DNA from 3 places in the Paenibacillus sp. UNC217MF genome. Region 2 is predicted to be linked to each of the others. Evidence: riboswitches for the same ligand, from Rfam matches in the RefSeq annotation. Region 2 holds a riboswitch; each other region holds the start of a gene.
The links. Region 2 has a riboswitch for cyclic di-GMP ahead of BP95_RS0110915 (4'-phosphopantetheinyl transferase family protein). Riboswitches for the same ligand answer to the same signal wherever they lie in the genome.
Positions count from the first base shown of each region.

Region 1 (2,271 bases), on a different contig from region 2:
TGTTCTTTAATACATATACAGCGTTAGCATCATTGCCGACCTCAAGCCCAATCGAATAAATGGTGACTCCTGCATCCTTGGATGCTTTGGCTTGAGATATCGTAGGAATTCCATTGTCCTTAACCGTATAGTTATCTACTTTGTATCGATCCCCAAACAAGCCAGAGGATAATTCATAGCTGCTGCCGGATCCGATAGTCTTGGTGTAGTCAAAGTTGGACAGTACAAAGTTATACTTGTTGTTGGGCCATGAATAAGGAGCGGCCTTTTTTGCAGGAGAACTGAACGTTGGCGCACCGTCGCTAAGCAGCACAATAAATTTATTTTTAGCTGAACTCTTTGTAGTTAGTAACTGATGTGCTGTGTTGAGAGCGCCTTGTATGTTTGTCCCTCCGGAAGCCGAGATGCCCTTAATTTTGTTCAGGAGCTGCTGTTTATCATTCTGGCCAAGGAATCTGGATGATGTATCCTCTGCGCTGGTGCTAAACGTGACAAGAGCAATTCTTGTTTTGACGTTGGACAAAAGCAGTGTATTTGCAAATTTCTCCGCAGCTTTTTTGGCATTGTCTAACCGTTTGTAGCTTTTCATACTGTCTGACTTGTCTAAGACAAGTACAACATCGGTGTCACCGGCTTCAACGTTCTTCCCTTCGGCGGTCAGAGTAATCTGCCACTCTCCTGGCGTCCCGGTTGGCTTCGCTGTCTTGCTTAATTTCACAGCACCTGGCTCTGGCCAAATTGGATCACGTGCGGCTGCATCTGCACTTTGCAGTGTGTGAGGAATAAACCCGAAGAACACGGCAAATACGCACAGCCATGTTACGGCCAACTTTACTCTACGTTTCATTCAATTCGCCACCTCATTTTTTCATTTTATTCCTCCCCTACCGAAGTGAGTCCATGCCTCCTCATTCTTATTTATATAGCTCAACGGAAAGTTAATTCCGCCAGAACTTCACATAAATAAAAAAAGTCCAGCTGCAAGTAACAGAATTGTTAGTTGCAGCTGGACTATCATAGGTCGTAGAACCGTTAGACTCCGAAGCTTTGCGGCCTAATCTTTCGATTAGTGTGCCCTATGTGATTGATCAATCATAACACCTCTTATCCAAGCGAAGATGACTGTAATCATAGGCATAGGGAACTATCAAGCTCAATATAGGTTACGAGGAACAATTTGTCAATGATAAGAAAATACTAGTTTGTATACATACTACAAGTATTAACCTACTAGAGTTGATTCATACCTGATAATCCATCTATATGCCTCCAACTTAATAACTATTCATCGCTATCAGAAGGAAATAACGGATTGAAACGCTCCCATGCCCGTACGATAATGAGTAGAGCAGATAATCTAGCAATCGGCTTCATGAATACCAAGGTGTGTCGAGTGAGACTGAATGAAGAGCAAATAGAGCTTAAGATTTTTGTAAGGATTGAGTAAGGAATTAGAGAGGAATGCCTCATACAATAAAGTCATCGGGAAGCACGCATTGAGCGGGAGGAGATACTGGGATGACGTATTTATTACGTACACATCATTTGACAAAGACGTTCCTAGACAAAGAGGTTGTCTCGAATGTGAATATGAACATCCGTCAAGGAGAGATATATGGATTTTTGGGTCCGAATGGGGCCGGTAAGACAACAATTATGAAAATGATTACGAACTTAATTAAGCCTACAATGGGTCAAATTGAAGTATTCGGGGAAGCGCTAGCCCCTAAGTCGTATCATCTGCTGGCTCGGATGGGGACAATTATCGAATACCCTGTATTTTATGACAAGCTGTCGGCACGAGAGAATATGGAGCTGCACTGCGAGTACATGGGATATCACAACATGAAGGCCATAGATGAGGCATTGGAGCTGGTGAAGCTCAACCATGTGGGTGATAAAGCAGTTAAAGATTTCTCGCTTGGAATGAAACAGCGGCTAGGGATCGCCAGAGCGATCGCAACGAAGCCGGAGCTGCTTCTGTTGGATGAACCTATTAATGGGCTGGATCCGATAGGGATTAAGGAGATACGCGATTTGCTTCTCATGCTGAGCAGACAATATGGTACAACGATATTGATATCAAGTCATCTGCTGGGTGAAATTGAGCTTGTTGCAGATACGATTGGTGTCATTAATAAGGGTCGATTAATTGCAGAAGTGTCTATGGATGAGGTTCGTATGAAAAATAGCGAATATATTGAGATTGTGACGAATGATTGCACGCGAGCTGCGTTCCTGCTCGAAGATAAACTAGGCATACACAATCTA
Region 1 is NZ_KK366029.1:163,048-165,318, forward strand. Features, by position in the region: gene BP95_RS32145 (MucBP domain-containing protein) at 1-847, opposite strand, end outside; cyclic di-GMP riboswitch class I at 999-1,086, opposite strand; gene BP95_RS0125045 (ABC transporter ATP-binding protein) at 1,519-2,271, shown strand, end outside.
Region 1: it holds a riboswitch for cyclic di-GMP, as region 2 does, so the genes downstream of both, BP95_RS32145 (MucBP domain-containing protein) here and BP95_RS0110915 (4'-phosphopantetheinyl transferase family protein) in region 2, are expected to answer to the same signal.

Region 2 (2,271 bases):
AGAGTTACTTGCTGCGAGTTGTAGAACCGGGACAACAGCGTTGCCCACGCACTGAACATGACGGATTCCAACTTGACCGAATGCTCGGCCGAATGCTTCTTTAGAAGACGCATTGTCTCCTCAGGCAGTTCGATAGAATGTACGTCATAGCCTGCCAATCGTTCTACTGTCAATTCCATGAAAGCCAATTCTCGTCCTCTCCTTTATACGATCCAACCCATTTCGTAAACCTATGAGTCAACTGCTCCCATGTGATGTACTCTATTTGCTTGGCAAATTCCATATGCTGTGCGCACACAGTCATACTATAGCCTGTTACAGGAACGACATATTGCTTTACATAATTATGATCAACATTCCATAATTGATTATGCTGTATAGGTACAGCTGTCTCCTGCACAATCTCGAATGTGCTAGGAGGCAGGCTGAGACCCGTTCCTAATGCCTTCAGAACACTTTCCTTAGCCGTCCATATGTAAAAAAACAATTCCTGACGCGCACGACTGTCGTTCGTATTTGCAAGCAATTCCAACTCACGCGGCGAGCATATCAGCCTAGCCACGTCCATGTTCCATTCTCCTGCTTGCTCTATATCAATCCCGATTGGCGCTTCATCCAATGCCACTGCTATGAACGCACCGGCGTGAGAGATGTTGAAAAATACTGGATCACCCTCCACATATGGCTTGCCGAAGGGATGAGTGTGAATAACAAGTTCGTTATTCGAACATTTCAAGGTTCGACATAGCAGCATGCGTGCCAATATGTCAGCCGCAACCGTGCAATAAAGATCTTCACGGTTCCGAAGTCTATCTAACCTTTTGTATTTTTCAGGTGTAACGAACGGGATAAATCGATCCATCAATGAATCTATGTCTTCGTAGGAAGTACACTCGTCCCATTTTAGCAACACAATTTCCATCATTTACCCCAGCTTCTGTGCGCAAAAAAAAGGCCATTCTGCATAGCCTTGTCACCGAATAACCGTTGTGTAGTTACCGCAACATTAATGGCAACCCGGCCGCCGTAATCCGTGAAGATGTTAGGCCCGCGGCTTTGCGTCCTCATCTTTCGAAGAGTTTGCCTTTCAATCCTGATGTTGTTCTTCTTGATGTATCCATTGCGTGTTGCAGATCGATTATCAGGCAAGAATGTCATAGCAATGTTACGCACTAGTTCTTGTGACATGTATCGCGTGAATAGGTCTAAAGTACATATTACATATCAGCATGTTGGACGGTCGCATTCCCTATCCAACTCAAGACCCATATTTTATATCGGTTGCTCGAATGAAAAGATTAATACTTTTTCATAACACTTTTCAATTTTTCGACACGAAAAATCATTTTTTGTCATTTTATAGTCATTTTCAAGGTGGTTTCACCCTATTTCCGACAAAAACACCCCTATCCTCTCCATCCTTGCTCCCATAGATTCGTACAATTCCCTCCAACTGCTCGAACATTTGTCGATTTCCCTATAGAGCCACTACTGCTTAGCCCCCCTCTCCCCTACCAATTACCTAATAGACAGCACTGAAGTCATTTCTTACTCATTACACAACTCTCTTGTACTCTTGGTGATACATAAAAAGCCTCGGAAATCATTCCGAGGCTCTTATTGAATGCCATCTATCTATCTTCTCTATCCCACATCATGAGGATTAATATCCGTCACCAACTGTCATTTCGTTGGATGCAGTGGACAGCGCATTCACCGTTGCACTTCGTCCATCTGCTATGGACATCACGAATACTTTATAGGTAACGCCTGTGCGAATCGGATTTCCATATGCATCATTATCGGACAGCGAGAATATGGTTGAACCATCGCCTGATACACTAACCAATTTATAATTACTTCCTGCCACACGATTTGCCTGATCCAGGTTGAATGAACCCGCTGAACCGGAAGGAACAGCCATCACTGCGTAATAGGCAATTCCGTTATCACTGCCTGGCTTCGTGAAGTAAGCCTTGAAATCATTCACGCCTTCTCTCGCTGCAAACACGTTCGTAGGTGCCTGAACAGATTGATCTACCAAGGAAAATTCACCAGAAGGCGAAGACAAGGCATTCGAGGAGCCGCTTCTATTGTCAGCTACCGTAAGCACAAATACCCGGTAAGCAACACCTTTTTGAATGTCGTTGCCTTGAACATCCCGCAAGCCGCTTGTTAGCGATTGTCTTACATAGCCACTCTGATTCCCAACCCGAATGTAGCTGGATGATCTCACCTGTCCCGCACTATATGCGTCGAATGCATAGGACT
Region 2 is NZ_JMLT01000017.1:119,774-122,044, forward strand. Features, by position in the region: gene BP95_RS0110910 (non-ribosomal peptide synthetase) at 1-179, opposite strand, end outside; gene BP95_RS0110915 (4'-phosphopantetheinyl transferase family protein) at 170-925, opposite strand; cyclic di-GMP riboswitch class I at 1,009-1,095, opposite strand; gene BP95_RS0110925 (copper amine oxidase N-terminal domain-containing protein) at 1,664-2,271, opposite strand, start outside.

Region 3 (2,271 bases), on a different contig from region 2:
GTTCAACTTTTGATAGGTAGCCATCGTAACGCTTGGCTTTATATCTAAGAGAGTCAAGCGGCTGTCATAAGTAAGACTGAATGAAGCTGAATATACTGCTTCCGACACAGAATATTCGACCTTTACATCGAATGGATCTCCTGTCAGAACCTTAGATTCGCTGAGGCTAGGAGATACAACATCGGGATCGGGCTTTTTATCGTCGACGGAATTCTGCGTGACGAAGTTCTGTGTGTAATATACATTTGAATTCCCCCCGAAGTACACACCCACCCCTAGATGAGAAAAGTCTCCCAAAATATTCGAACGATGTCCTTTCGAGTTCATCCAGTTCTCGTGAACGAAGATGGCACTCGACTGTCCAGCAGCAATGTTTTCCCCTGCCTTTTGGTATACGATTCCGTCCGCCTTCAGCCGATCGAACGGGGATTTGCCGTCCGGATTGTTATGATCGAAGAAGCTTCTCAGCCCCATATCGTCGCTATGCTTGCGAGCAGTTCCCGCAGCCTTTTCATTCCACTTCAATGGCTTCATGCCCTCGCGGACACGCACAGCATTAGCCAAATCGAGGATTTGTTGCTCAAAGCTTGTCTGCAATCGCTTGCTAGGCGTGCCAAAGTACCCCTTGAACGCCAGTTCCACATCCTGGGCAATAAATTGGACAGCCGTCACCGTATTCCCTTGATGGAGATCATAGAACACGGTTGCATACATACCGCCGACCTTGTACAGGCTATATTGTCCGCTGTTGTCCATATTGTAAATCGTATTGCCTTTCCTAATTTGACTGAGGGAAGATCCGAAGGCTGCCTCTACCTCCTGCTTGGTTGAACCGAATCCAATGCTTCCATAAGAATCATTCGCATTCGTATAGAGTGCAACGACCTTGTGGTCCTGAACACCAACTTGTAAGTAATGTTTATAATCCTGATTGTAAATATACCACTCGAAGCCATATTCACTTAGATCCTTGCGAACCGGCAGTCCGATTTTTTGGAATAGTTGATCCTCGCTCATTCCTATGGTGATGCCTTGCAGTTGGTCTGCCCCTGCCTGCAGAGCATTGTTCGTTTTCGTGACAGTAATCATACTACCGACCAGCTTATCCGCTGCATAAAGGGTCGGCTGATAGATAAGCATCCCGGCTAACAGCGCAGCGCTAGCTGTAATCGTCATACGCCGCATTCTTCCTGCTTTAATGTGTTTATGCTGTTCTTGGTACATTGCGTTGTTGGTTGCTGTACAACATGGCCGCATCATTACATCTCCTATTCTTTTACATTCTGCGATCAAATGAGATGAACATCGGGGACGCTTTACAATAGCACAAAAAAAGCGCCACCCTAATGGCAGCGCAATAAAAAAAGACGCACGTAATGTCGCAATTAGGGCAACCCGGCTGTCATCGCATTGTGAAATACATTAGACCCGTGGCTTTGCGTCCCCTGCTTTCGCTAGGGTTTGCCATTATCCAAATGTTACAGATTAAATGTCTATAGTAACATGTAAATGAACAGCTTGTATACAACTGTGCCTATAGGTACGCAAAATTCAATCAAGTACCAGGTCTATCAACCCAGTACGATTTATGTTCGTCATGCACTTCTTCAATGAAGCTGCCCCATTTTAAAAAAAGGATCATGAAAGTACACTAAGACTTCGCTCGAATTTTAGTTAAAATCACATTTGCCGCTTCTACTGCACCACCAGCATTCTGAAAAGTTTCTGACAGTTTTTGCGCATTTTCCTGATAAGTCCGATTCGTCAACACCTCAGATACCGCTGCTGCCAAATATTTTGGCTTCTTTCCTTTCAACTTTAAACCTGCACCCAGTTGAGCAACCCGATCAGCCACTAATCCTTGTTCGCTATGTTGCGGAAATAAAACCATTGGAACTCCAAAATACAGGCTTTCATTCACACTATTCATGCCACAATGGGTAATAAATACATCGGCTGTTTGCAATACCGATATTTGATCCACGACGTTATTCACTGTGAAATTTCTTGGTATGTTGCCAAGAGAAGCAATCTCCGTTTTTTCACCAACTGACATCACAACATCATAGTCCGTATCTGCAAATGCCTGAATAACTTTTTGGTAAAAATCTTGATTTTGATTCAGTATAGTCCCAAGTGAAATGTAGATTAGTTTTCTATCTTTTTTATTAATCTGTATCGGCGGAGACTGCCTGATGGATGGTCCGACAAAAGCATATCGCTCAGAAAACGTATCCGCCATCGGCTGGAATTCTTTCGAGGTATAAACAA
Region 3 is NZ_JMLT01000013.1:145,641-147,911, forward strand. Features, by position in the region: gene BP95_RS32340 (CAP-associated domain-containing protein) at 1-1,176, opposite strand, end outside; cyclic di-GMP riboswitch class I at 1,387-1,476, opposite strand; gene BP95_RS0109225 (macrolide family glycosyltransferase) at 1,652-2,271, opposite strand, start outside.
Region 3: it holds a riboswitch for cyclic di-GMP, as region 2 does, so the genes downstream of both, BP95_RS32340 (CAP-associated domain-containing protein) here and BP95_RS0110915 (4'-phosphopantetheinyl transferase family protein) in region 2, are expected to answer to the same signal.